3 regions of the Paenarthrobacter sp. A20 genome follow, and region 2 is predicted to be linked to each of the others. Evidence: predicted binding sites of a transcription regulator. Region 2 holds the regulator's gene; each other region holds the start of a gene.
The links. The regulator Rex, encoded in region 2, represses fermentation and respiration genes when NADH is low (regulators of the CRP and FNR family bind a similar motif). The targets are predictions, from matches to a motif close to CTTGTGAANNNNTTCACAAG.

Region 1: a site for Rex is predicted at 1,634-1,653, ahead of J3D46_RS08415 (queuosine precursor transporter). Genes of this name have one in related genera too.
Region 3: a site for Rex is predicted at 1,692-1,711, ahead of J3D46_RS18385 (glyceraldehyde-3-phosphate dehydrogenase). Genes of this name have one in related genera too.

The regions. Positions count from the first base shown of each region.
Region 1 is NZ_JALJWH010000001.1:1,737,553-1,745,446, reverse strand. It holds gene tgt (tRNA guanosine(34) transglycosylase Tgt) at 1-677, shown strand, start outside; gene J3D46_RS08415 (queuosine precursor transporter) at 693-1,403, opposite strand; gene J3D46_RS08410 (TetR/AcrR family transcriptional regulator) at 1,708-2,370, shown strand; gene J3D46_RS08405 (TIGR01777 family oxidoreductase) at 2,367-3,266, shown strand; gene J3D46_RS08400 (MFS transporter) at 4,064-5,461, shown strand; gene J3D46_RS08395 (response regulator transcription factor) at 5,580-6,242, shown strand; gene J3D46_RS08390 (HAMP domain-containing sensor histidine kinase) at 6,239-7,651, shown strand; gene J3D46_RS08385 (TAXI family TRAP transporter solute-binding subunit) at 7,644-7,894, shown strand, end outside.
Region 2 is NZ_JALJWH010000001.1:4,894,476-4,902,369, reverse strand. It holds gene J3D46_RS22690 (acetylxylan esterase) at 1-277, shown strand, start outside; gene J3D46_RS22685 (3-deoxy-7-phosphoheptulonate synthase) at 498-1,646, shown strand; gene J3D46_RS22680 (helix-turn-helix domain-containing protein) at 1,787-1,999, shown strand; gene J3D46_RS22675 (30S ribosomal protein bS22) at 2,163-2,261, shown strand; gene J3D46_RS22670 (DUF559 domain-containing protein) at 2,416-3,378, opposite strand; gene J3D46_RS22665 (HAD family phosphatase) at 3,557-4,375, opposite strand; gene J3D46_RS22660 (glutaredoxin family protein) at 4,452-4,706, shown strand; gene J3D46_RS22655 (redox-sensing transcriptional repressor Rex) at 4,783-5,490, shown strand; gene J3D46_RS22650 (hypothetical protein) at 5,538-6,236, opposite strand; gene J3D46_RS22645 (hypothetical protein) at 6,500-7,198, opposite strand; gene J3D46_RS22640 (YceI family protein) at 7,377-7,894, opposite strand, start outside.
Region 3 is NZ_JALJWH010000001.1:3,954,205-3,962,098, reverse strand. It holds gene J3D46_RS18400 (zinc ribbon domain-containing protein) at 1-443, shown strand, start outside; gene J3D46_RS18395 (YaaA family protein) at 456-1,220, opposite strand; RNA gene rnpB (RNase P RNA component class A) at 1,278-1,669, shown strand; gene J3D46_RS18385 (glyceraldehyde-3-phosphate dehydrogenase) at 1,934-3,421, shown strand; gene J3D46_RS18380 (hypothetical protein) at 3,495-3,704, shown strand; gene J3D46_RS18375 (HNH endonuclease family protein) at 3,825-4,625, shown strand; gene J3D46_RS18370 (acyltransferase domain-containing protein) at 4,610-5,449, opposite strand; gene def (peptide deformylase) at 5,452-6,024, opposite strand; tRNA gene J3D46_RS18360 (tRNA-His) at 6,151-6,226, opposite strand; gene orn (oligoribonuclease) at 6,359-6,994, opposite strand; gene mptB (polyprenol phosphomannose-dependent alpha 1,6 mannosyltransferase MptB) at 7,142-7,894, shown strand, end outside.

The DNA of each region.
Region 1 (7,894 bases), 3.2 Mb from region 2:
CCACGCTGCAGAACTCGCGGGCGTATCAGGAGGAGTCGCTGGAGCGGACACGATTGTGGGCGCTACGGTGCTTGGAGGAGCACGCTTCCCTGACTTCGTCCCGCGTGGGCAAGCCATACCAGGCGTTGTTCGGCGTGATCCAAGGCGCCCAGTACGAGGACCTTCGCCGCAAGGCCTGCCAAGACCTCGGCGCCATGCCCTTTGATGGGTACGGAATCGGCGGGGCGCTGGAGAAGGAAAACCTGGGCACGATTGTGCGGTGGTGCAACGAGGAACTGCCCGAGGACAAGCCGCGGCACCTGCTGGGCATCTCCGAGCCGGACGACATCTTCACGGCTATCGAGAACGGCGCCGACACGTTCGACTGCGTCTCCCCCACCCGTGTGGCCCGGAATTCGGCGTTCTACACGCCGTTTGGCCGGTTCAACCTGAGCGGGGCTCGCTATAAAACCGACTTCGGGCCCCTGCAGGATGGATGCGACTGCTACACGTGCGTGAACTATTCACGGGCCTACATCCACCACCTGTTCAAGGCCAAGGAAATGCTCTCGGCAACCCTCATCTCCATCCACAACGAACGCTTCGTGGTGAAGATGGTGGACGATGCCCGACTGGCCATCGAATCCGGGGACTTCTTCGAGTTCAAGGCGGAGACGCTGGGCCGGTACTACTCCTAGTCGCCGAGTTCGAGGCTACGCAGCGACTACCCCGTAGCTGGGCTCGCGCTTCTTGATCCAGCCGACAACCAGCACCGTGACGGGGACGAACAGGAACTCCACGGCGGTCTTATAGACGAAGCCAACCAGGGCGTAGTTCAGGAACGAGCCGAAGTCCGTGATGCCGATGACCGATGCGGCGATGCTGCAGAAGATCAGGGTGTCCACGAATTCGCCCACCACGGACGAGCCCATCAGGCGTGCCCACAGGGATTTCTCGCCGGTGCGGGCCTTCATCTTCACGAGGATCCATGAGTTGATGGTCTGACCTGCCAGGAAGGCAAGGAGTGAACCAAGGACGATCAGCGGCACGGGCCCAAGGGCCCCCTCGATGGCTGCCTGCTTGGCGGTGCTGTAGTCGTCACTGAAACCAGGCAACACGATGATGATCCAGTAGCAGAGGGAGGCAAAGACCGAGAGGGCAAACGAGGTGATGATGGCCTTGCGCGCCACCTTGAAGCCGTAGACCTCGCTCATCACGTCGCCCAGGATGTAGGCGAGAGGGAACAGGAAGAACCCGCCGTCCGTCAGGATTGGCCCGAGTGCGACGCCCTTGGACGCGCCGATGTTGGACAGGATCAGCACCACGGCCATGACGGCCAGCATGATGCCGAAATACGGGGAGCCGATTGAAGCAAAGCGTGGGGCGGGCTTGCTCAAGGTACTGGAGCCTGAGGGCGAGGGCATGGGTCATCCATTTCGTAGTGGTTCGCGCAGGCCCCTTTGTTCAGGGAGCCCCGCTGTATTAGCACTGTGGTTGGTGGGGCATACCGCCCGGCACCGGTTCCATTCTCCCACCTGCCGGCGCCCTCTCACCTCCCACGCCCTTTCCCCCGGCGCTCTCTCACCTTTCACGCCCTTTCCCCCGGCGCCCTCTCACCTTTCACGCCCTTTCCCCCGGCGCTCTCTCACGTACACTTTTGAACACGTTCAGAAATGGTGGCATACTCATCCTTGAACACGTTCAAAAGTTTCATCGAAGGAGTGCAGCATGGCAGCGAAGAGTGAGCAGACCCGCCAACTGGTAGCCGACATTGCCCTGAGGATGTTCCGTGAGATCGGCTTCGAAAAAACCACCATGCGAGCCATTGCCCAGGAAGCGGGGGTTTCGGTCGGCAACGCCTACTACTACTTCGCTTCCAAGGACGAGCTCGTCCAAGAGCTGTACCTCCAGGTTCAGGACGAACACTCGGTTGTTGCCGCCAAGGCACTCAACGACGTCCAGGATCTCGCTGGCCGACTGAAGGCAGTGCTTCACACGGGCATCGATGTCATGGCGCCGTACCATCAGTTCGGTTCCGACTTCATAGCGACGGCGATCCGGCCGTCGTCGCCCGTCAACCCGTTCGGCGAGGCGTCCACCGCCGCCCGCGAGGCTTCGCTCGCGATCTTCCGCTCCGCCGTCGAGGGTTCCTCCCCCGCCGTCGCAAAGAAGCTTCGCGGCGATCTGCCAGAGTTGCTGTGGCTGGCCTACATGGGCGTCGCGCTGTTCTGGGTCTACGACAAATCCGCGGGCCAGCGACGCACGCGCAAGCTGATCGACGGGGCCGCGCCTTTGGTGGCTCGCGGCTTGTCGCTGGCCAAGATTCCGGGCGTGAGCAAGGTGTTCGACGACGTCCTGGGACTCGTCCGCAACGTCAAGGAAGACTCATGAGCTCGCAGACAGTGGTGATCGCGGGTGCCACCGGCTTCATCGGCAGCTACTTCCGGCAGCGATTCATTGCCGAGGGCTGGCAGGTTCGAACGGTTGGGCGGGACGCGTCGGCCGATGCGCAATGGAACGACGACGGCGCCATCACCAGAGCGCTGAACGGCGCCGAGTTGTTGGTGAACCTCGCCGGACGCTCCGTGAATTGCCGTTACAACGAGCGGCGCCGGCGGGAGATTCTGTGCTCCCGGGTTCTCACAACTCGAGCCTTGGGCCGGGCGGTTGCCGCGTGCGCCGAACCGCCCGGGACGTGGATCAATTCCAGCACTGGAACCATCTACCGGCACGCGGAAGACCACCCGCAGTCGGAGGTTTCAGGCGAACTCGGCAGTGGGTTCTCCGTGGATGTCGCCCGTGCTTGGGAGGACGAGTTGGCGGCAGCTGATGTGCCGGGCACCCGCAGAGTGCCCCTGCGCATTGCGATTGTCTTGGGGGCCGGGGGCGTCATGAGCCCTCTCCGGAATCTTGCCCGGCTCGGCTTGGGCGGGCACATGGGACCGGGCACGCAGAAGTTTAGCTGGATCCATGTGGAGGACTTGTTCCGTGTTGTCCTGTTCATCCACGGTCACGGTGAGCTGAGCGGTCCGGTGAATGCGGCGACACCCTACCCCGTAGACAACCGCGAACTGATGTCACTGGTCCGGCAAAGCATGGGCGTCCCGTTCGGAATTCCAACGCCCGCATGGCTCCTCGAGGCCGGCGCTGTCCTGATCCGGACGCAGACAGAACTGGTGCTGAAGAGCCGCTGGGTGGAACCCCGGAAGTTGCTCGATGCGGGCTTCGCGTTCGAGCACCCCTCGCTTGCTGGCGCTCTCAACGAGATCGCCGAGGGGAATCGATGAGCGCGGTCAGTCCCCCGGCAGCCTGCCGATCGGAACGCTGCTAGGCAAGGCACTCCGCGCCGTCCGCAATCAGTGGGTGCATGTGGCTGCGTTCGTTGTTTCGGGAACAGCTGCCGGCGCGTTGGTCGGCGCACTTTTCAGCACACTTCCCAATATTGGCTTTTCTGTATGCACGGCCGTCGCCGCCGGAATCGGCCGGCTATCAATCTGGAAGCTCGTCCGCACCAACGACGAACCCTCTCTCAGCTAATCGGCCCTTCAACCCACCGCTCTCTCACCTCATTGAGAGTTTCAGCCGACCCTCCATCACCTATTCGCGCCTTTGGAGGGACGCTCACTCACATGACGCGATGACGACGGGCGGTCCACGGGGTCGCGTCGTTCCCTCGGCCGTCCCCGAAAATTTCGCCATGCCAGCACGGTAACCCCCGAAACCCCCATGAAGTGAGCGAGGATCCACCAAAACACGACAGACGGTGAGCGAGGGTCCGCCAAAACACGACCAGCGGTGAGCGAGGGTCCGGGGCGAGCGGCCGCCGTCGAGCATTAACGTTCGTGGGCCCGGCCCGCACCCCAACGCAGGCCGAAACCTAAGGAAGTGTTAGGAAATCCCCCGCGAGCTAGGGCTGTGCCGTGCATCACCCCTAGTTTGGAACATGTCCTCTTCACCTTGGAGGGCCTTTCTTAGTCGACGAAGAGCCATGCGCAAGGACGCCATGAGCACCAGCTTCATGGACAGAACGAACTCATGCAAGACACGGCCGCTGCAAAAAGCTGCCGTCCAGGAAGGTTCATTGATGAGCACCCAACAAGCTGAAACTCTGAGCGAAGCCGCCCAGACACGCAAGGCCGTGAGCAACATCCTCAAGGGCTCCGCGGGCAACCTCGTGGAGTGGTTCGATGTTTACGTTTACACAGCTTTCGCGGCGTATTTCCAGTCGCACTTCTTCAACTCCTCCGACGACCTTCAGGCCGGCCTAGAGGCGATGGCCGTCTTCTCGACGTCGTTCCTCATGCGCCCGATCGGCAGCTGGTTCTTCGGCCGTTACGCCGACCGCAAGGGCCGCAAAGCTGCCCTGACACTCAGCGTGACCATGATGTCTGCCGGCTCCTTCGCCATCGCCATTTTGCCGACGCAGGACGTTATTGGCCTGTGGGCCCTGATCCTGCTGGTGTTTATCCGCATGATCCAGGGTTTCTCGGTGGGCGGCGAGTACGGCACCAGCGCCACCTACATGTCCGAGGCTGCGACGGCCAAGCGCCGCGGCTTCTTCTCCAGCTTCCAGTACGTCACGCTGATCGGCGGGCAGATGCTGGCCCTCCTGGTACTGGTGATCCTGCAGAACACCATGAGCAAGGAAGACCTGACCGCGTGGGGCTGGCGCATTCCGTTCGCCATTGGCGGCGTGGCGGCGCTGGTCGTGCTCTGGCTTCGCCGGTCCATGGAGGAAACCCTCTCTGCTGACCAGCTCCGCGCCGCGCACGTCAAGGTTGAGGGCGAGGCCCAGCCTGGCACTATGAAGCTGCTGTTCACCAAGCACTGGAAGCCGCTGCTCATCTGCATCGGCATCACCCTCGGCGGCACCGTGGCGTTCTACACGTACACCAACTTCATCCTGAAGTTCATGAACGATACGTCCGGCATCGCCAAGACCGATACCTCCGTCATCAACTTCTGGGCGCTGTTCATCTTCATGCTGCTGCAGCCCGTGTACGGCATGCTCTCGGACAAGATCGGCCGGAAGCCGCTGCTGATCTGGTTTGGTGTGACCGGTGTGCTCTTCACGTGGCCGCTGCTCTCCACACTTGCTGGAACCAAGGACCCGTTCGTGGCGTTCCTGTTGATGTTCGGAGGCCTGCTCATGGTTGGTGGCTACACATCCATCAACGCGCTGGTGAAGGCTGAACTGTTCCCGGCATCCATCCGCGCCCTCGGCGTGGGGCTCGGTTACGCAATTGCCAACTCCCTGTTCGGCGGTACGGTGCCGCTGATTGGTGCGGCGTTGCAGAAGTCGGGCCAGGTGGACATGTTCTTCACCTACGTCACGGCTGCGATCTTCATCTCGCTGTTGGTCTACATCTTCGCGCTGAAGAACAAGAAGGCGACGCACTTGGACGCGGAGCAGGGCAACGCTTTCGCGGCGAAGGGCGCCGTGAAGGACGACGACGGCACGAAGGATCGCGTCAACGCCTGACCCAGGTGCCTTGTGAGGCCCGTTCTGCGCACTTTGGATCCTCCGAAGGGCGCAGAGCGGGCCTCACAACGTTAAGCTCTAGTAGCAAACCCGCCCGCGACCCAAAGGAGCAGAGACAGTGCACGTGCTCATCGTCGAGGATGACGACGCCATGGCGTCGGCCTTGAGCGCAGCCGTCGCCTCTGCTGGTCACACGCACACCCGGGTATCCCGGGGCGAGGACGCGCTCCTGGCCCACCGGCAGCACGAGGTGATCCTGCTGGACCTTGGCCTTCCGGACTTGGACGGCCTGGAAGTCCTGAGGAAACTCCGGCAGGTCACCCAGATCCCCATCTTGATCCTGACGGCCCGCGATGACGAAAGAAGTGTGGTCCTGGGACTCCGTTCGGGGGCCGATGACTACCTGGTCAAGCCCGTGAAGCTCGTGGAATTACTCGCCAGGATCGAAGCCGTGACGCGGCGAACCAACCGGTCGGGCCAGCAAGCCCCCCACAACATCGTCCTTGGAGAACTGGAAGTAGACCTCGATCGCCGCGTGGCCGCCGTCGGGGAACGGCACCTCGCCCTGACGGCAACAGAGTTCGACCTCCTCAGCCTCCTCGTCAGGAACGCAGGCTCGGTGGTGACCCGCGAGCAGATCCTGGACGCACTCTGGGGCGACGCATTCCTGGCGCACTCCCGGTCCTTGGACGTGCATCTCACCGGCCTGAGGTCCAAGCTCCAGCTGCCGGGATTCATCATCAATGTCCGCGGTGTCGGCTATCGCGTTGAGCAACCGTGAAGTTCCGCGTCCTCGGCATCCTGAGCCTGCTGGTGGTGATCATCGTGGTGACGGTCTCCAGCGTGATCCTGACATCGGCCGGCCGCGAGCTCACCCAGGAACTGCAAATCAACCGCGTCGCCGCGCTGAACCGCTTTGCCCAACTGGCCAGCGATGCTGCGGAAGACAACGACACCACTCAACTGCAACGCGAGATGGACCGCTATTCCGAGCTTTACGGTGAGGGGATCCTGATCCGACTTCAAGAAAAGACAATCCGTTCCGGCGGAATCAGCGCGGACCAGCCCGAGGCCCGGGACGCACTCAACCGGGCCAGCCTCAACCTCAGCGACACCACACTCAACCCCATCCGAGCTTTCGGAACCGGCAACGACATCATCTCGCGGTCCTTCGGTACCGCCAGCCAGGTACTCGGCGAAGTAGTCCTTGAAGTGGACCTCGACGCGGCCCGGCAGAAGCTACGGGAGCGGTGGCTCGTCGTCGGGCTTGCAGCTGTGGCGCTGGGTGCGCTGCTCCTGTTGGCGGCATTACGCATCACCGGCTGGGTCCTTCGCCCGGTCCACAGACTGAGCAAGGCAGTCCACGAACTGGAAACCACCGGCAAAACCAGCCAGCTTCCCGATGCAGGGCCGCCGGAACTGCGCGAGCTCAGCCGCTCCTTCACGGCCATGGCCGATACCCTGACGGAAAGTATGGAGTCCCAGCGCCGGCTCATCGCCGATACCTCGCACCAGCTCCGGAACCCCGTTGGCGCGCTGCGCTTGCGGATCGATTTGCTGCAGCTGGAGCTGAAAAGTGAGCCGGGGCAAGATGCGGCGGCCGGCGTTGTCGCGGAACTTGAGCGAGTGGAGGAAATGCTCGACGGCGTGCTGAAGCTGGCTGCGGCGGAACACCGCGCCTTCGAGGGGTCTGCCCGCGCGGATGAAGCAGACCATCAGCGCTTGGCCGTCATCGATCCCTTCCCAGTCCTGCAGGGCGAAGTCGAGCGGGCAGCACGGGCCGCTCACCTTGCCGGATCACAGCTGACGTTGGAAGACCCGACGTCCGAAAGCCACATCGTGTGCGACCCCGACGAACTCGCCCACATGGTGGGTGAACTCCTCACGAACGCCATAAAGTACGCACCCGGCTCCCGCATCACGGTGGCGACGCAACCGACGCAAGGAGGGACCGCCGTCGTGATTTCCGACGACGGTCCCGGCCTCCCAGCCGAACAGCGCGCTGCGTCCACCACCAGGTTCTGGCGGGCGCCGCAGCATGGCAAGATCCCCGGCAACGGCTTGGGCATGACCATCGTGGAGCGGCTGGCGCAGGCCAATGGTGGGCGGCTCGTCCTTGAGCCGCACGAGCCCCACGGCCTGACAGCACGCCTCGAGTTCGTGAAACCGGAGGAGGACACACATGCCTGATTCCCCCGTGTTCTCCCGGCGAAGCGTCCTCAAAGCCGCCGTCGCCACGGGCCTGGGCGGCAGCCTGCTCGCGTCGACCACCGCCTGCACGCCGGAGGAACAACCAAAAGAACTCACGGTTGCCGGTGGCGAATCCGGCGGTTTCTACCTGGAGTTCGCCACCCTGCTCGCGGCCTTGCTGCAGCGCAAAGGCGTAGCCGCAAACGCCGTCGCGCTGACCACCGGCGGGAGCCTTGAAAACAT
Region 2 (7,894 bases):
GTACCAGCCCATGCTGGCGGTGCTGAACTACTTCGACGGCGTGCACCTCGGCCGCGCGGCAACGGTACCCGCGCTGTTCTCCGCTGCCCAGATGGACGACATCTGCCCTCCGTCCACCGTGTTCGCGAGCTACAACAACTACGGCATTGGCTCCCGCGAAAAGGGCAGCGCGCCCGAGAAGGACATTGAGGTGTACCGCTTCAACAATCACGAAGGCGGCCAGGAGCACCACTGGATCCGGCAGTTGCAGTTCCTGCGCAAACTGTTGTCATCTTGATGGACAGGATTTGCCCGCTGTGAAGAACCGCGGTTATGGTGTGGCTATGACAAACCGTTGGTATGCGTATTTTTCGTTGGCTCTGGAGGGGCCCGCGTCTAACTGACACGCATCCAACTTTCCTTCAGAGCCAACAGGGCAGAGATTATTCTCTGCCCTTCGCCATATCCGGCGGGTTCTGAAAAAGGGCCCGCTCCGCATCCCGGAACAGGACCCAGAAATGACCAGCATCGCCGCAGAACACACCGAATCGCTCGACTCCGCTGATTCCGGGCAAGCAGCCCAGCCCAGCACCTCCAACCTCCGGGTTGCCCGTTTCGAGCCGCTTCCGGCACCCCAGGACCTCATCGCAGAGTTGCCGCTGGACGCCCGCTCAGCGGCCGTCGTCGACCGCGGCCGTGACCAGGTCCGCGCCATCATGGACGGCGTGGACGACCGCCTTCTGGTGATCGTTGGCCCGTGCTCCATCCACGATCCCAAAGCCGGCCTGGAATACGCCCGCCGACTGGTCAGCCAGGCGGAGAAGCACAAGGAAGACTTGCTGATCGTTATGCGGACCTACTTCGAGAAGCCGCGCACCACCGTCGGCTGGAAGGGCCTGATCAACGATCCCCACCTGGACGGCAGCCACGACATTGCCGCTGGTCTTCGCGCCGCCCGGGGTTTCCTGAAGCAGGTCACCGCGCTGGGCCTGCCCACGGCCACCGAGTTCCTTGAGCCGATCAGCCCTCAGTACATGGCTGACCTGGTCTCCTGGGGTGCCATCGGCGCGCGCACCACCGAAAGCCAGATCCACCGCCAGCTCGCCTCCGGACTGTCCATGCCCATCGGTTTCAAGAACGGCACCGACGGAGACCTGCAGGTGGCCATCGACGCTTGTGGCGCGTCCGCCGCTGAGCAGGCCTTCCTGGGAATCGACGACGACGGCCGCGCGGCCCTCGTGGCGACGTCCGGCAACCCGGACACCCACGTGATCCTGCGTGGCGGACGCAAGGGGCCCAACTACTCCATGGAAGACGTCGCGGCTGCATCGTCCAAGCTCGCTGCCAAGGGGCTGAACCCGCGCTTGATCGTGGACGCCAGCCACGCCAACAGCGGCAAGAGCCACCACCGCCAAGCCGAGGTTGCGCTGGAAATCGGTGCGCAGCTCGAGACGGGGGAGACCTCGCCGATTGCCGGCGTCATGCTGGAAAGTTTCCTGGTGGGAGGAGCGCAGAACCTGGACACCGCCAAGCAATTGGCAGGCGAACAGGAACTCGTTTACGGCCAGAGCGTCACCGACGCCTGCATGGAGTGGGACGTCACGGCGTCGGTCTTGGAACAGCTCGCAGCGTCGGCACGGAAGCGTCGTGCAGCGACGGAGGAGTAGGGTCCCACTTTCCGAAAGTACTTTCACATTGGCCCCATCAGCCTCTAGAGTATCTAGCACATGGTTGTTTGATGGCTCAGCATCGGCACACCGTTCTACGGGGGGTGTCCTTACCGGCTGAGAGCAAAGGAATATGGGAAATGTCCGCAGAGACTAACTTCTCGAATGCGCGTTTCATGACGGTGGCTGAAGTGGCCGACGTCCTGCGTGTTTCCAAAATGACTGTGTATCGCCTGGTCCACTCAGGGGAAATGCCCGCCGTAAGGTTCGGCCGTTCCTTCCGGGTTCCTGAAGAGGCTGTTGCCCAGTACCTCAAGGGTGCTGTGGTTGACGGACAATCCGAGACCGCCTGAGGCTGCCGGGGTCCGTCCAGCGGACCGTGGTCATGGGGTACCCCTTTGAAGCGGTACTCTGTTAAGGAACGTTTTACGTCAATGTAAGAATCTGTCAGTTGTACTGTCTGCTTCCGCGGATCTGTTCCAACAGACAGGAACTTCTAGTTTGTAAGGAACTTTCGTGGGTTCAGTTATTAAGAAGCGCCGCAAGCGTATGGCCAAGAAGAAGCACCGCAAGCTGCTTCGCAAGACCCGCCACCAGCGCCGCAATAAGAAGTAGAGATACTTCATCAAGCGTGAATGCCCGTTGCCTTTCGAGGTGGCGGGCATTTTTGCATCCCGGACCCCGCCCCCAACCACCGATCCCCTCTCACCGTCGGCACGGTTTTTGCTGGCGCTCTCTCACCGTTCGGGCCTTTTGGCGGAAGCCTCTCTCACCGTCCCGGCGCGAAACCCGACTCCACAGCCGGGTCAATCCAGCCGTTCGGTAGGGCCCTCTTGATGTGCAGTATCGCCTTGGCGAATCCGTCTGCCAGATCGTCTTTTCCGAAGACAAGAACGGTCCAGCCCGCCGCCGCGAAAGCTTTGTCGCGGCGCCGATCGCTGAAGAACTGTTCCTCCTCAAGGTGATGTTCGCCGTCGTACTGAATGGCCAGGCGCCGCACGCGGAAGCCGAGGTCCGCGGATGGAGAGTACGGGTCGTCCGCCCGTAGCCGTATCTGGAGCTCAGGTTCTGCGAGGCCTGCGTCGAGCATGGCCAGACGAAGCATCGACTCCGGCGCCGAGTCAGCACCGACCCTCATCAGTTCAAGTGCTTCGCGTGCCCGGACCACACCTTGCAGGTTCTTGTGCCGGTCAAGCATTTTCCGAAGTGCCGCGATGGAACTGAACGGAGTTTCGCGTCCTTCAAACTCCTGCCGAGGGGTGCGAATGATTTGGTCGCCTACACAGACCAGCTCTTTCAACGGTAGTCGGCGTGCCAGGTCCAGCCATGTCCTGGAGCGGGTGCTCATCCACATGCCGTGGTTGAACTCGATTTCGGATTCGTCCACGATCACCGTGTGTCCGATGATGCCTCGTCGCCGCGCTGAGGGGAGTTTCGTTGGCTTACTGAGGTGCAGTTCATGTGAATCGGCCAGCCACGGCGGGAGGAAAAGGCCGTGTATCCTGGCGGCGGTCACATGGGAGATCCATGCGCCAGGACTCGCCGCTGAGAGGGATCGCGCAGCTTCCGTCAGGTCAAAGTCCCAATTGGTGGGACGGTAGATTCCTTGGCTGACACTTTCGAATGAGTTTCGATTTCGGAGCTGCGCATGCTCCAAGCCCGCAGCCTTGGCCTCGTCAATGGTGAAGGGGGCAGAAGCCAGCAAGGCAGGAACGGGCGACGGTTTTTGCATACGGGCATTGTTGCCCAAGAAGCCCAGCACGTGCAGAAGTTATCCACAGGCGCTGTGGCTGAACTCATGCGGTGAGAGGGGGTTGGCCGGGAGGGGCTGTTTGGTGAGAGGGGGTTGGGCGGGAGGGGCTGTTTGGTGAGAGGGGGTTGGCCGGGAGGGGCTGTTTGGTGAGAGGGGGTCAGATGCGGGGGCCGCGGAACCTTGAGAATCCTCGCCACAGACCGTAGATCGCTCCGCCGACGGTGGCGGCCTTTAGGCCCAGCGTTGCTGCGCGGCGACCGGAACGGAAGTCGTACACGGGCCAGTTGTTCTCGCGGGCGTGCCTGCGGAGCTTGGCATCCGGGTTGATCACTACGGGGTGCCCCACCATGGTCAGCAGCGGAATGTCGTTGGCTGAATCGCTGTAGGCCCAGCAGTGCTCCAGGTCCAGGCCCTCCCGGTCGGCGACGAGTTGAACGGCGACGGCTTTTGCGGGCCCGTGCAGGATGTCACCCACAAGTTTCCCTGTGTACATTCCGTCTTCGACTTCGCCCACTGTGCCAAGGGCGCCCGTCAGGCCGAGCCGTGTGGAAATGACCGTGGCAACCTCGATGGGTGTTGCCGTCACAAGCCACACCTTCCGGCCGACCCTGAGGTGTTGTTCCGCCAAGGCCTTGGTTCCGGGCCAGATCCGCGACTCGATCATTTCGTCGTAGACCTCTTCGCCCAATGCCTTGATGTCATCCACGGTGATGCCGGCGGCGAGGGTAAGGGCGGAGTCGCGCACTGCGTGGACGTCTTCCATGTTTTCGCCGCGCATGACGAATTTGAACTGCTTCCAGGCGAAACCAGCAGCTTGGGGGAGCGTAAATGCCTTGCGCTCATACATTTTGCGGGCCACGTGGAAGAGGCTCGCGCCCTTCATCAACGTGTTGTCGACATCGAAGAATGCGGCTTCGCCAGTACGCTTCTGCACTTTGGCATCCGCGAACACAGCGGCGTTCTTCTCCTCGGGCATGCTTTGAGTCTAGTCAATCGCCGGCGCCTCGCGCTGACGGCGCCCGGGAGGGGATCCGGGCGGTTACCGTTATCCCATGGCTATTCCCGACGTCGTCCTCCTCACTAAAGCTGACTGCCACCTCTGCACGGAGGCGCGTGCCGCCGTCGAACGTGTAACGAAAAGCCTGGGTGTGCAGTGGACGGAGCAAAGGATCGACGACGATCCCCAACTGCAGGAACGGTTTGCCGAAGAGATTCCCGTAGTGCTGGTGGATGGCGTCCAACGGGATTTTTGGAAGATCGATGAGCAGCGGTTGAGCCGCACCCTGAAGAAAGTCCTGGAGGGCTGAGGGTGCGGTTACCCGTAAGTAACGGCTTTTGTTGAGTCCGGCCGGGGGTCATAGAGTGGAACAACAAAGCGACGCAATGGAGAATACCGTGACTGCGCTGGAACCGTCACCGGAAGCAACAACCGGGGACAACGAACCTGCCGCCAAGCAGATCCCGCCCGCGGCTGTGGCCCGGATGACCCTCTATTTGCGCGCGCTCAACTCTCTTTTGGCCGAGGGCGTGGAACGGGTTTCTTCCGAAGCGCTGGCTGAGGCCTCGGGCGTCAGCTCATCCACTCTCCGCAAGGACCTCTCCTACGTGGGCTCCTATGGAACCCGGGGTGTTGGTTACGAGGTCCAGTACCTGAGTCGCCACATAGCGGCCGCGCTTGGCCTGACGCACGACTGGAAGGTCGCGATCGTCGGCGCCGGTAACCTCGGCAAGGCACTGGCACGGTACGGCGGCTTCGAATCCCGGGGCTTTGACGTCGTAGCCATCTTCGACGCCGATCCCATGGTGATTGGTAATGAAGTGGGCTGGCTGCGGGTCAGCGACTCAGCCGAACTCGAACGGGTCCTGGAGCGTACCCACACGAATATGGTGGTGCTGGCGTTGCCTGCCACGGTGGCCCAGGCTGTGTGCGACCGCGTGATTGCCGCCGGAATCCGGAGCATCCTCAGCTTCGCTCCAGTCCTGCTGCAGGTTCCACCGCATGTGAACCTCCGCAAGGTGGACATGGCCACCGAGCTCCAGATTCTGGCCTACCACGCACAACGGGCGCAGACACCGGGCCAGGCTGTTTAGCCTTCGCCGGGTCCGCGCCCGCGTTTAGTGCTTGGAGTCCCGCGTCTTTAGCGGCCGTAAGGGTTCTGGTATGCGTTGCCGAACGGCTGGGCCTTACGGAAGTAAGGAGCCGACGCCGGCAGGTAGAGCAGGACGATTGCGGCGATTCCCAGGAGTGCGGAGAGCGTCGCGAGGCTCAACGGGAAGAGGGCGAAAATGGAGAGCGCGGCGAGGATCGTTCCAAGGATCCGGGCCCAGTTCCGGCCCTTGCGGACGTTGATGGCCACGAGTGCGTAGAGGCCCGCACCGATGATCCCCACTACCACCATGACTCCGATAATGAAGCCCTGGACGTCTTCGAACCTGACGTCCGCAGCACCGCCGGCAGCCATCTGGTCTTCCACCATGCTGCGCATCGTGGGATCGCTCAGGGCCGCCATGCCAATGAGGATGGAGATGAGCCAAATCGCTCCGGCTCCGACGATCAGCCAGAAAGCGATGTTGACCATCTGCGGCACAGTGGTGGGGCCGGGCTGCTGGCTTGGCCAGTTGGTGTCCTGGCCGTACTGCGGTGCGGCGGGCGCCTGGCCGTACTGCGGGGCGGCGGGTGACTGCTGGCCGTACTGCGGCGCGGCGGGTGACTGCTGGCCGTACTGCGGCGCGACGGGTGACTGTTGGCCGTACTGCGGCGCAGCGGGCTGGCCGCCTGGCTGCTCTGGCTGGTTGGCATCGCCTGGGTTTGACGGCGGGTACGGAGGGTTGCTCATGGCATTCCTTTGCTTGTTCGACTGCTGGTGCGGCCGCCGGGATCAGCAAAATGACCCTGCCCCCAGCGTGGTTCTGCTTCCACCGTACCTCCCGGGTCTGACGCTGCAGTCGATCACACGCAGGTATTTGAGGCTCACAGCAAAAATCATCATGTTGGCTTACGCCTTCATGATGAAGGCCGCGGGAATCCACCAGGGATTCGCCGCGGCCTTCTGCTCACATGCCCGCCGTTCAGGGAACGACGGCGGCAGTTCAGCCAGCGCTAAGCGTGACCTTTTACTGCCTTGAACCAGAGCTGGGAATTCGGGAGCCACATGAGGACAACGGCTACTGCGCTGACGAGGAAGCCGAACCAGTTTCCGCCCAGTCCCATGCCCGATCCACTGCCGTTTGCCGCTCCAAAGATGGCGAGCAGCAGGGAGACAGCGGCCACTATGGTCAATGCCAGACGTGCCCACTCCTTGCCCTCCTTCATCTTCATGGCCAGGACCACCTGGGCTGCGGCCACGGCCAAAGCGAGCAGGAGCAGGACCAGTGCCAGGGCTGCGATGGCCGGAGCGAACGCGAAGGCGGCGATGACGGCGAAGAATCCAATAAGCCCGAACAGCAGGCCCAGGAGTCCGGAGATCACCCAGATGAAGTAGGAGACCTTCAGTTCCGTTGGAAGGCCCTGGGTTTTGAACATTCCCGAGAATCCGCCCTGGGGCATGACGTCGTTGAAGTTGCGGGGCCCGTCGGTGGGCATTTCGAAGTGGAAACCGGGCTGCCCTGGGGCAGGCTGGCCGGGGCCGGGCGGCGGTGGCGCGGGCTGCTGATACTGGCCCGGTTGCGACGGCGGCTGGTAACCCTGGGGTGGCTGGTAGCCCTGCGGAGGCTGGTAACCCGCAGGAGGAACATTGCCGGGCTGCGGAGGCTGGGAGCCGGGCTGCTGTGGCTGTGGTGCTTCGTCTGGGGTACTCATGGCATCACTGTAGACCGCAGGTTGAAGGTTGCATAGGAACTTCGCAGCCAACTCGCAGGTTAATACAGGCTGTTTGCCGAACAATTGCGGGGTGACTTCCGTGTATTGCAAAACGGCGCCGCCCACAGCCGGAAACTGTGGACGGCGCCGTTTGGCTGCCTTCGGGCGAAGGCTGGGACTATGCAGCAGCAGGAGCGATGAAAGCGAGTTCCAGGTTGATGACTACCTTGTCGCTGACCAGCACGCCGCCGGCTTCGAGGACGGCGTTCCAGGTGAGGCCGAAGTCCTTGCGGCTGATGGTGGTTTCACCGGAAACGCCGGCGCGGGTGTTGCCGAACGGATCCACGGCAACGCCGTTGAATTCGGTCTCGATGGAAACTTCCTTCGTCACGCCCTTGATTGTGAGATCGCCCACGAGGTCGAAGCTGTTGCCGTTGGCCTTGACGTGGCGGGACACGAAGGTGATCTCCGGGAACTTCTCCACGTCGAAGAAGTCTTCGCCCTTGACGTGGCCGTCACGGTTGACGTCGCCGGAGTCGAAGCTGGCGGTCTGGATGGTGGCGCTGACCTTGGAGTCGGTGAGGGCTTCGCCAACCTCGAGGGTGGCCGAAGCGTCCTTGAACTGGCCGCGGACCTTGCTGATACCTGCGTGGCGGACGGTGAAGCCGATCTCGCTGTGGGAAGCGTCGAGGGTCC
Region 3 (7,894 bases), 940 kb from region 2:
CGTTGCAGAATGACATTGCATCGCTCAACAAACGCCGCTCGGACCTTGAGGATGTTGAGCTCGAAATCCTGGAGCGACTGGACACGCTGCGTGAGCGGCAAGCAGCCCAGCAGGCGATCGTTGACGATATCCAAGGCTCCTTCGGCAGCATCCGTGCCGAACTCGATGAAGCCATTGCTGAAATCGCGGCTGAAGAAACCGTGGTTCGTGGACAGCGGGCAGCGTTCGCCGATTCCCTGGACGGGGGAGTGCTCGCCGTCTACGAGAAGACCATCGCCAAGCGTGGCGTCGGTGCCGCCCGGCTGTTCCATGGGAAGTCCGAGGGGTCGGGCATGATGCTCAGCCCTGGCGACTTGGCCGAAGTCAAGGCCGCTGCTGAAGACGACATCGTCTTCTGCCCGGATTCCGGTGTCATCCTGGTCCGTTCGGCCGAGTGGAACTGACCGGCCCCTACATCAGCTGGACAGGATGATGTTGAGCGCGTGCGGCTTCCGGGCCGTGCCCTCAACAAGCTCCGCAGTCCAGACTTCGCCGGCGGCCTTCAGGAGCTGATCCGGAGTTGCAGGAGCTTTGCCGCGCCTTGTCAGCAAGTGCCGCGCCAGCTCGCCACGCGTGTGCTTGGCGAAGTGGCTCACAACGGTCCGTTCGCCGTTTGCTTCATTGAACACATTGACGTTGACGGTCTGCGCCGTAGGGGGAGCCCATGCTGCGGCGTAGGTGCTGGAGCGGCAATCCACCAGGAGATGGCCCTCGGCACGTGAGGCGAGGGCTGCGCTAAGTTGCGGCTTCCAATAGGAGGCGAGGCGTCCGACGTCGGGCAGCGCAGTTCCCATGGACAGCCGGTAGGCGGGTACATGGTCACCAAAGCCGATGGCGCCCCAGAGGGCGGAGACCACAAGGATCGACTCGGTCGCCTTACGGCGCTGTGTTGGCGTCATGGTGTTGTAGCCCAGGGCATCGTAGAGAACCCCGGAATAGACCTGGTGTGCCGGCGCTGCCGGTTCCGCATGGAGTCGGGTATTGCGTTCGACGTCGTCGCGCAGCGATGCACCGACGCCCAGCAACGCGAGTGCGTCCTCGTGCGCGCTCACGCTACCCAAAGCTTCCAGTACCTTTGCCCGATATGGATTCAGTTCCGGAAAGCTGAGCGACTCCCAATCGATGGCGGGACCTTTGGGAGCGGGGGTCTTGCCTTCGGAAGGCGGCAGCAGAATCAGCACCAGTCGATATTACCGGGGACTTTGGCCGGTCCCAACGCCGGTAGACTGGACGGCGGATGGGTCGACCAGGCGGTCGCGCGTCACGAAAGTGGCTCGAGGAACGTCCGGGCTCCGCAGGGCAGGGTGGTGGGTAACGCCCACTCGGGGTAACCCGCAGGCCAGTGCCACAGAGAACAGACCGCCTGCGCCGCATGGTGTTTGCATCACGCGGCAGCAGGTAAGGGTGAAACGGTGGTGTAAGAGACCACCAGCTCCCTGGGTGACCGGGGAGGCTAGGTAAACCCCACCCGGAGCAAGGCCAGACAGGACACGCTTGAGGGCTGCTCGCCCGAGTGTCCGGGTAGGCTGCTGGAGGGCGTCGGCAACGGCGTTCGTAGATGGATGGCCGCCACTCCTCTGCCGGTAACGGCAGGGGATGACAGAACCCGGCGTATCGGTCGACCCATCCATTTATGACTGCTGCAAAACCGGCGTGTGAGTGATTTCACGCCTTCGGGCGGCCTATGCTCCTTCCTTCCGCCTTAGAATGGTTACTGAACGTAGATGTTCTGCCGCCGGGACTGCGTTCGCAGCCGGCGGATTTTTCTTTGCTCTCGTTCAAGGCGCTGTGGGTGGACCGAAGCCCGCTGGCGCATGTGCCGCAGGACTACTCCGGGCGGCCGCTGCCATCTGCATACGAGGACGTATGTGGTTGACCCAAGGAAGGTAGTTCTGTGAGCCAGACGTCAGATTCTTGTCTTGATAAGTGGATGGGCCGGGAGGCTCTCGCCGAGGCCATGATTCCGGTGATCGGCCGGTTGTACCGGGAAAACAACGTGGTCACCAGCATCCACGGCCGCAGCCTGATCAACAAGTCCACCATGAACATCCTTAAGGCGCACCGCTTTGCCCGCCGGATGAGCAACCACGAGCTCCTGCTCGAAGAGACCGCACCCCTGCTGAACGCCCTGTCGGAGCTGGAACTCGGCGCAGCAGCCATTGATATTGCACGCTTGACCGAGAAGTTCCGGGCTGAAGGCAATGGCGCCTCCTTGGATGAGTACCTGCGAGCAGAGCTCGCTGAGATCGTGGGAAAGCGCGGCGCTGACGACCGCACCAGCACCGACGTCGTTCTTTACGGCTTTGGCCGCATCGGTCGTCTCCTGGCCCGCATCCTCATTGAGAAGGCCGGCGGTGGCCACGGCCTGCGACTCCGCGCCATCGTGGTGCGCAAGGGCGCTGAGAACGATCTTGTGAAGCGTGCCAGCCTGCTGCGCCGCGACTCCGTGCATGGTTCCTTCGAGGGCACCATCCGCGTGGACGAGGAAGCCAACACCATCACCGCCAACGGCGTGCAGGTCCAGGTCATCTACTCGGACAACCCCGCCACGGTGGACTACACGGCCTACGGCATCAAGGATGCCCTGGTCGTAGACAACACAGGCCGCTGGCGCGATGCCGAAGGCCTCTCCCAGCACCTGCAGAGCAAGGGCGCTGCCCGCGTCCTGCTCACCGCGCCGGGCAAGGGCGACCTCAAGAACATCGTTCACGGCATCAACCACAAGGACATCGCGGATGAGGACAAGATCGTCACCGCCGCGTCCTGCACCACCAATGCCATCACACCCGTGTTGAAGGCCATCAACGACAAGTTCGGCATCATCCACGGCCATGTTGAAACGGTGCACTCGTTCACGAACGACCAGAACCTGATCGACAACTTCCACAAGGGCGATCGCCGCGGCCGCTCCGCAGCGTTGAATATGGTCATCACCGAGACAGGCGCCGCAAAGGCTGTAGCCAAGGCGCTCCCGGAACTGCAGGGCAAGCTGACCGGCAACGCCATCCGCGTTCCGACGCCGGATGTTTCCATGGCCATCCTGAACCTCAACCTTGAAAAGGGCACTACCCGGGATGAGGTCAACGACTTCCTCCGCGAAATGTCCCTGCACTCGGATCTTCGCAAGCAGATCGACTACATCGATTCTCCCGATGTTGTTTCCACGGACTTCGTTGGCTCACGCCGTGCGGGCATTGTTGATGGCCTCGCCACGATCTCCAATGACAAGAACCTCGTACTGTACGTCTGGTACGACAACGAGTTCGGTTACTCCTGCCAGGTAGTCCGCGTCATGGAGGAAATGGCCGGCGTCAACCCGCCGTCGTTCCCGGCCCGGGACGTCGTGGCTCCTATCGCAGTGCTTGAAACGGCCGGAGCCTAGGCACCCGGAAGTATTCTCGGGTTTCCCGGCTGTGTCACTGGTATCAGCCGGGAAACCTGACCAAAATGGGTTCATGGAAAATGAATCAACGCTTGAACACGAGACCACGCTGGAACACGCGCTGGACGTGGCCCGCGCCAATCATAAGCAAGCTCAAAAGCTCTTGGATCAAGCCGTTGCGGCCAACTCCGCTGGCGACGTCACTGACCAACGGGTGGAGCAACTGCGGGGGCTCCTCGCGGTAGCAGCGGAGGACCTCCAGCGCGTGATGCGCGAGCAATAACCTCACAGATTGACCTTCTCCATGGTGTGACTTCTCCTCCACACTGTGGATACCGGCTCTGACTGTCGGGGCCTTGTCCTACGCTCGTAGGACAAGCCTGCCCCCACTGGATGGAGTCCCTTGAGCATCACCTGGTCTGCCTATAAACGCGCTCGGCGCAGATCCCGACAAGCATGGACAATTCTTGGCCTGGCCGCCGCAACCCTCGTGGCTGGGCTTTCGTGGTTTTTCACCACAGGCCAATTCACTGCTGCCGATTCGTGGGTCGTGGGACCAAGCGAAGCCCCGGTTTTCGACCCTGCCTGGATGAAGCCGCTCCGCGGCGCTGCTCCCGTTGCTGCCGAAAAAGCGGCCGAGGCCTTGGATAGGCTGCAGGTAAAGGGCAGGGCTGCGAAAACGGACTATGACAGGGCTGCCTTCGGGCAGGCCTGGGCCGATGCCGACAGGAACGGGTGCGATACCCGGAACGATATCCTGCGTCGGGATCTCAAAGCCGTCGAGTTCACGGAAGGCTCATCGTGCAAGGTAGCAGGCGGCAGCCTTCACGAACCCTACACCGGAGCGCAGGTATCCTTCCGGAGAGGCCAGGACACCAGCTCAGCCGTTCAAATCGATCACGTGGTTGCCTTGGCAGACGCATGGCAGAAAGGTGCACAGCAGCTTACTGTCCAGCAGCGGCAGATGTTCGCAAACGATCCCCTGAACCTGATCGCCGCTGATGGCCCCGCGAACGTTAAAAAGGGCGCAGGAGACGCCGCGACCTGGCTGCCGGCTAATAAGAACTTCCGGTGCCACTATGTCGCCCGGCAGATTTCGGTGAAGGCTGCCTACAAGCTGTGGGTGACACCAGCAGAGAAGGACGCCATGAAGGGCGTCCTGTCCTCCTGCCCGGAGCAGCAGACCATCTACAGTGCCAGGTGACCGTGCCCCAATTGCCAGGTGCCGCCGTCGTCGATCCTCTCCAAGACCACACGCTGGAGTGAGGTGTCCCGGGGGAGCCTGTCCAAGTCCTGTAGCCCGCGTTGCCGGAACGTGAAGTACACGGCATCTGTTGGGGCGTCCGTGCAGCGATCCAGCGTGAAGCGCCGGGCAAAGGACGCAATATTGCTGTCCGGGAGCCGGTCCGCGAGGTAGGGATCCAGCATCCATGAATCACAGGTGGCAACAGCTGCTGGTTTATCCGGGAAATAGCGGGCGAAGAACAGGCGGGCCTCGGCCAGGCTGGCATCCACCAAGGCGGGGGAGAGCCCGCCATCTTCGGGAATATGAACGCCGAGTACCCAGCGCTGGTCCTCCGCTGGAGTACCGGCTTGAGCGGTTTCCTCCGGGCCGCGGACCAGATGGAACTGCAACCGGCCCAGCCTGAACAGATTCCCTGCCATGTGTAGGGTCAGCCAACCCCAGGTATCAAGGCCAAAACGTCCGTGGACCCGGCGGTTGATCCGGAGCTGCAGGCCCATGTCGGCCAAGGACGCCGCGGATACCTCCGGACTGATTCCACGTTCCAGATGGTGGGAGTAAACGGCTGGGGCGAAGCGGAGCAGTGCTTCGATCCATACGGTCTCGCTGGCGTTGTCTTCCCTAATGCTCTCCAGCGGAAAGGTTCCGAGGCGTTGCTGCAGGGCTGCCATGGACCGCAGCACGGATTCATCGGGCGGCGTAGCCAGAAGGCGGGCGCATTCATCCGCATCGGCGCCAGTGATGTCCAAGAGCCCGAAAAGTTCGCTGTGCGTGTTGGCGGACATGCTTAGTGTCCGAAAGGATCGGGGTCGACGCCGGGCATCCACGTCAGGCCGGGCACACCCCAACCGTTTTTCTTGGCTTGCTTGAGTGCCTTCTTTGAATACCTGTCCACGAGCCGGTTGACGTAAAGCTTGCCATCCAGGTGGTCGAACTCATGCTGCAGGATCCTGGCGAACCAACCGGTCGCTTCAAAGTCCACTGGGTTGCCATTGCCATCGAAGCCTTGAACCCGGGTCCATTCAGCCCGCTGCAAGGGGTAGTACTCGCCAGGGAAGGAAAGGCACCCTTCCACATGCTCGTCAGGGTCCGGGAGTGCTCCTGAGACTTTGGAGAGAGTCAGGATCGGGTTGACCACGACACCCTGCTCCGGGACGTCGTCATCATTGGCGTACTTGTAGACGAAGAGCCGCTTGCCCACACCGATCTGGGGGGCGGCGAGCCCCACCCCGTTCGCGGCCTCGTTGGTCTCGAACATATCCGCGATCAGGGTGCGGAGTTCGTCGTCGAAAGCCTCGACTTCACTTGCCCGACGGTGCAAAACAGGTTCGCCCCAAATGGTGACTGGCAGGACGGTCATGTCAGTTCTTCCTTTGTCGATCGCTGAAGTCCGGAGCGGCGTTGGTCCGCATTCGGGTTAAAAGCAAAGGCCGCACCGGGTAACCGGTGCGGCCTTTGTGGAAACCGGCTCTGGAGCCAATCTCGGTGGGGTGAGCTACGGGGGTTGAACCCGCGACCTCCTGGACCACAACCAGGCGCTCTGCCAACTGAGCTAAGCCCACCATGTGCCTTTTGGGGCTGAACCGTTTGACCGGCTTTCCTTCAAGGCAACGACAAATAGCTTACCTGCTGTTTTGGGGTGCAAAGTCCACTTTTGCCGGTTTTGGCGAAAAAACCTTGAAAAATGGTGCAGATCACACCTTTTCGTTGGATCCCAAGGTCTCGGCGGTGGCAATGATGTCCTTGGAAATGCGCTGTGCTGTTGCGGTGTCCGGCCCGGGGGCGGCAACGAAGACAGCTTCCCGGTAGTAGCGAAGTTCGTCGATCGAGTCCTTGATGTCGCCCAGGGCGCGGTGGCCGCCGTGCTTGGCCGGCGACTGGAAGTAGGCGCGCGGGAACCAGCGGCGTGAGAGTTCCTTGATGGTGCTGACGTCTATCACGCGGTAGTGGAGGTGCTCGACGATGTTGGGCATGTCCCTGGCAAGGAACATCCGGTCCGTTCCCACTGAGTTGCCGCCCAGGGGGGCCTTGCGGGGATCCGGCACCCACTTCTCGATGTACTCAAGGACCTGGGCTTCTGCCTCGGCCATGGTCTTCCCTTGGGGAAGTTCGTCAAGGAGCTTGGAGCGTGTATGCATGTCCCGCACAAAGTCGTTCATTTGTTCCAGTGCGGCATCGTCCGGCTTGATGACGACGTCGACTCCGTCACCCAGGATGTTGAGCTCGGAATCCGTCACCAGCGCCGCAACCTCGATGAGGGCGTCGTTCTTGAGGTCCAAGCCGGTCATTTCGCAGTCGATCCACACGATGCGTTCATTAGTAATAGGCACGCGCCCAGCCTATCCTTCAGGCGCTTCCAAGTACTCCGATGGTACGATTTTTGAGCGCGGCAGTGTCGTTTCTTCCTGCTGCGGAAAGCCCCAAAGACGCTGAATTTGTCCCGAACACACCCGGGCGAACGATTGGATGACGACCACATGACGGTGCCAGTACCCGCCGCCCAGAAGGCAGGGACAGCAGCGCCGACGGCGGATGCTGCAGCCAGCGAGGTAGATAACGCACGTTCGCCATTGATCGCCGGTTTTATCGGATCAATGTTCATGATGTTCGGCTCTTTGGGTGTCGGCTGGCTCGCCCCGGTTTCCGAACTTCGGCGGCTGCCCCTCTTTATCTGGATGCGTACCGAAGGCGTTGGCGTGGCAGTGTCGATTGTCCTGCTGGCCGTAGGAGGCATGCTGCTCGTCCGGGCCTGGCTCCGTCTAGGCCAGCGTGTCCGGGTGTGGGGACTGGAAGCACGCAAGGCAACGCTTCAGGCGGTGGTGGCTTGGGGGCTGCCCATGATGTTCACGGTTCCCCTCTTCAGCAGGGATGTTTACGCCTACATCGGTCAGGGCCGATTAATGGTCGAAGGCATCAATCCCTATGAGAACGGGATCTCTGCACTTCCCAACTACTTCCAACTGGGCGCAGACAAGATGTGGACCGAAGCGCCGGTGCCCTACGGTCAGCTGTTCCTGTGGATTGAGCAGTTCGTCGTCTGGGTCACGAACGTTCAACCCGAAGCAAGCATCATGCTTTTCCGGCTGGTAGCCCTCGTGGGCATTGTTCTCTGCATCATCTACGTGCCGAAGCTGGCGGAACTTCACGGAGTCAATCCGCACCGGGCCCTATGGCTGACAGCTGCAAACCCGCTCTTCCTGACCAACTTCATTGCCAGCGTCCACAATGAC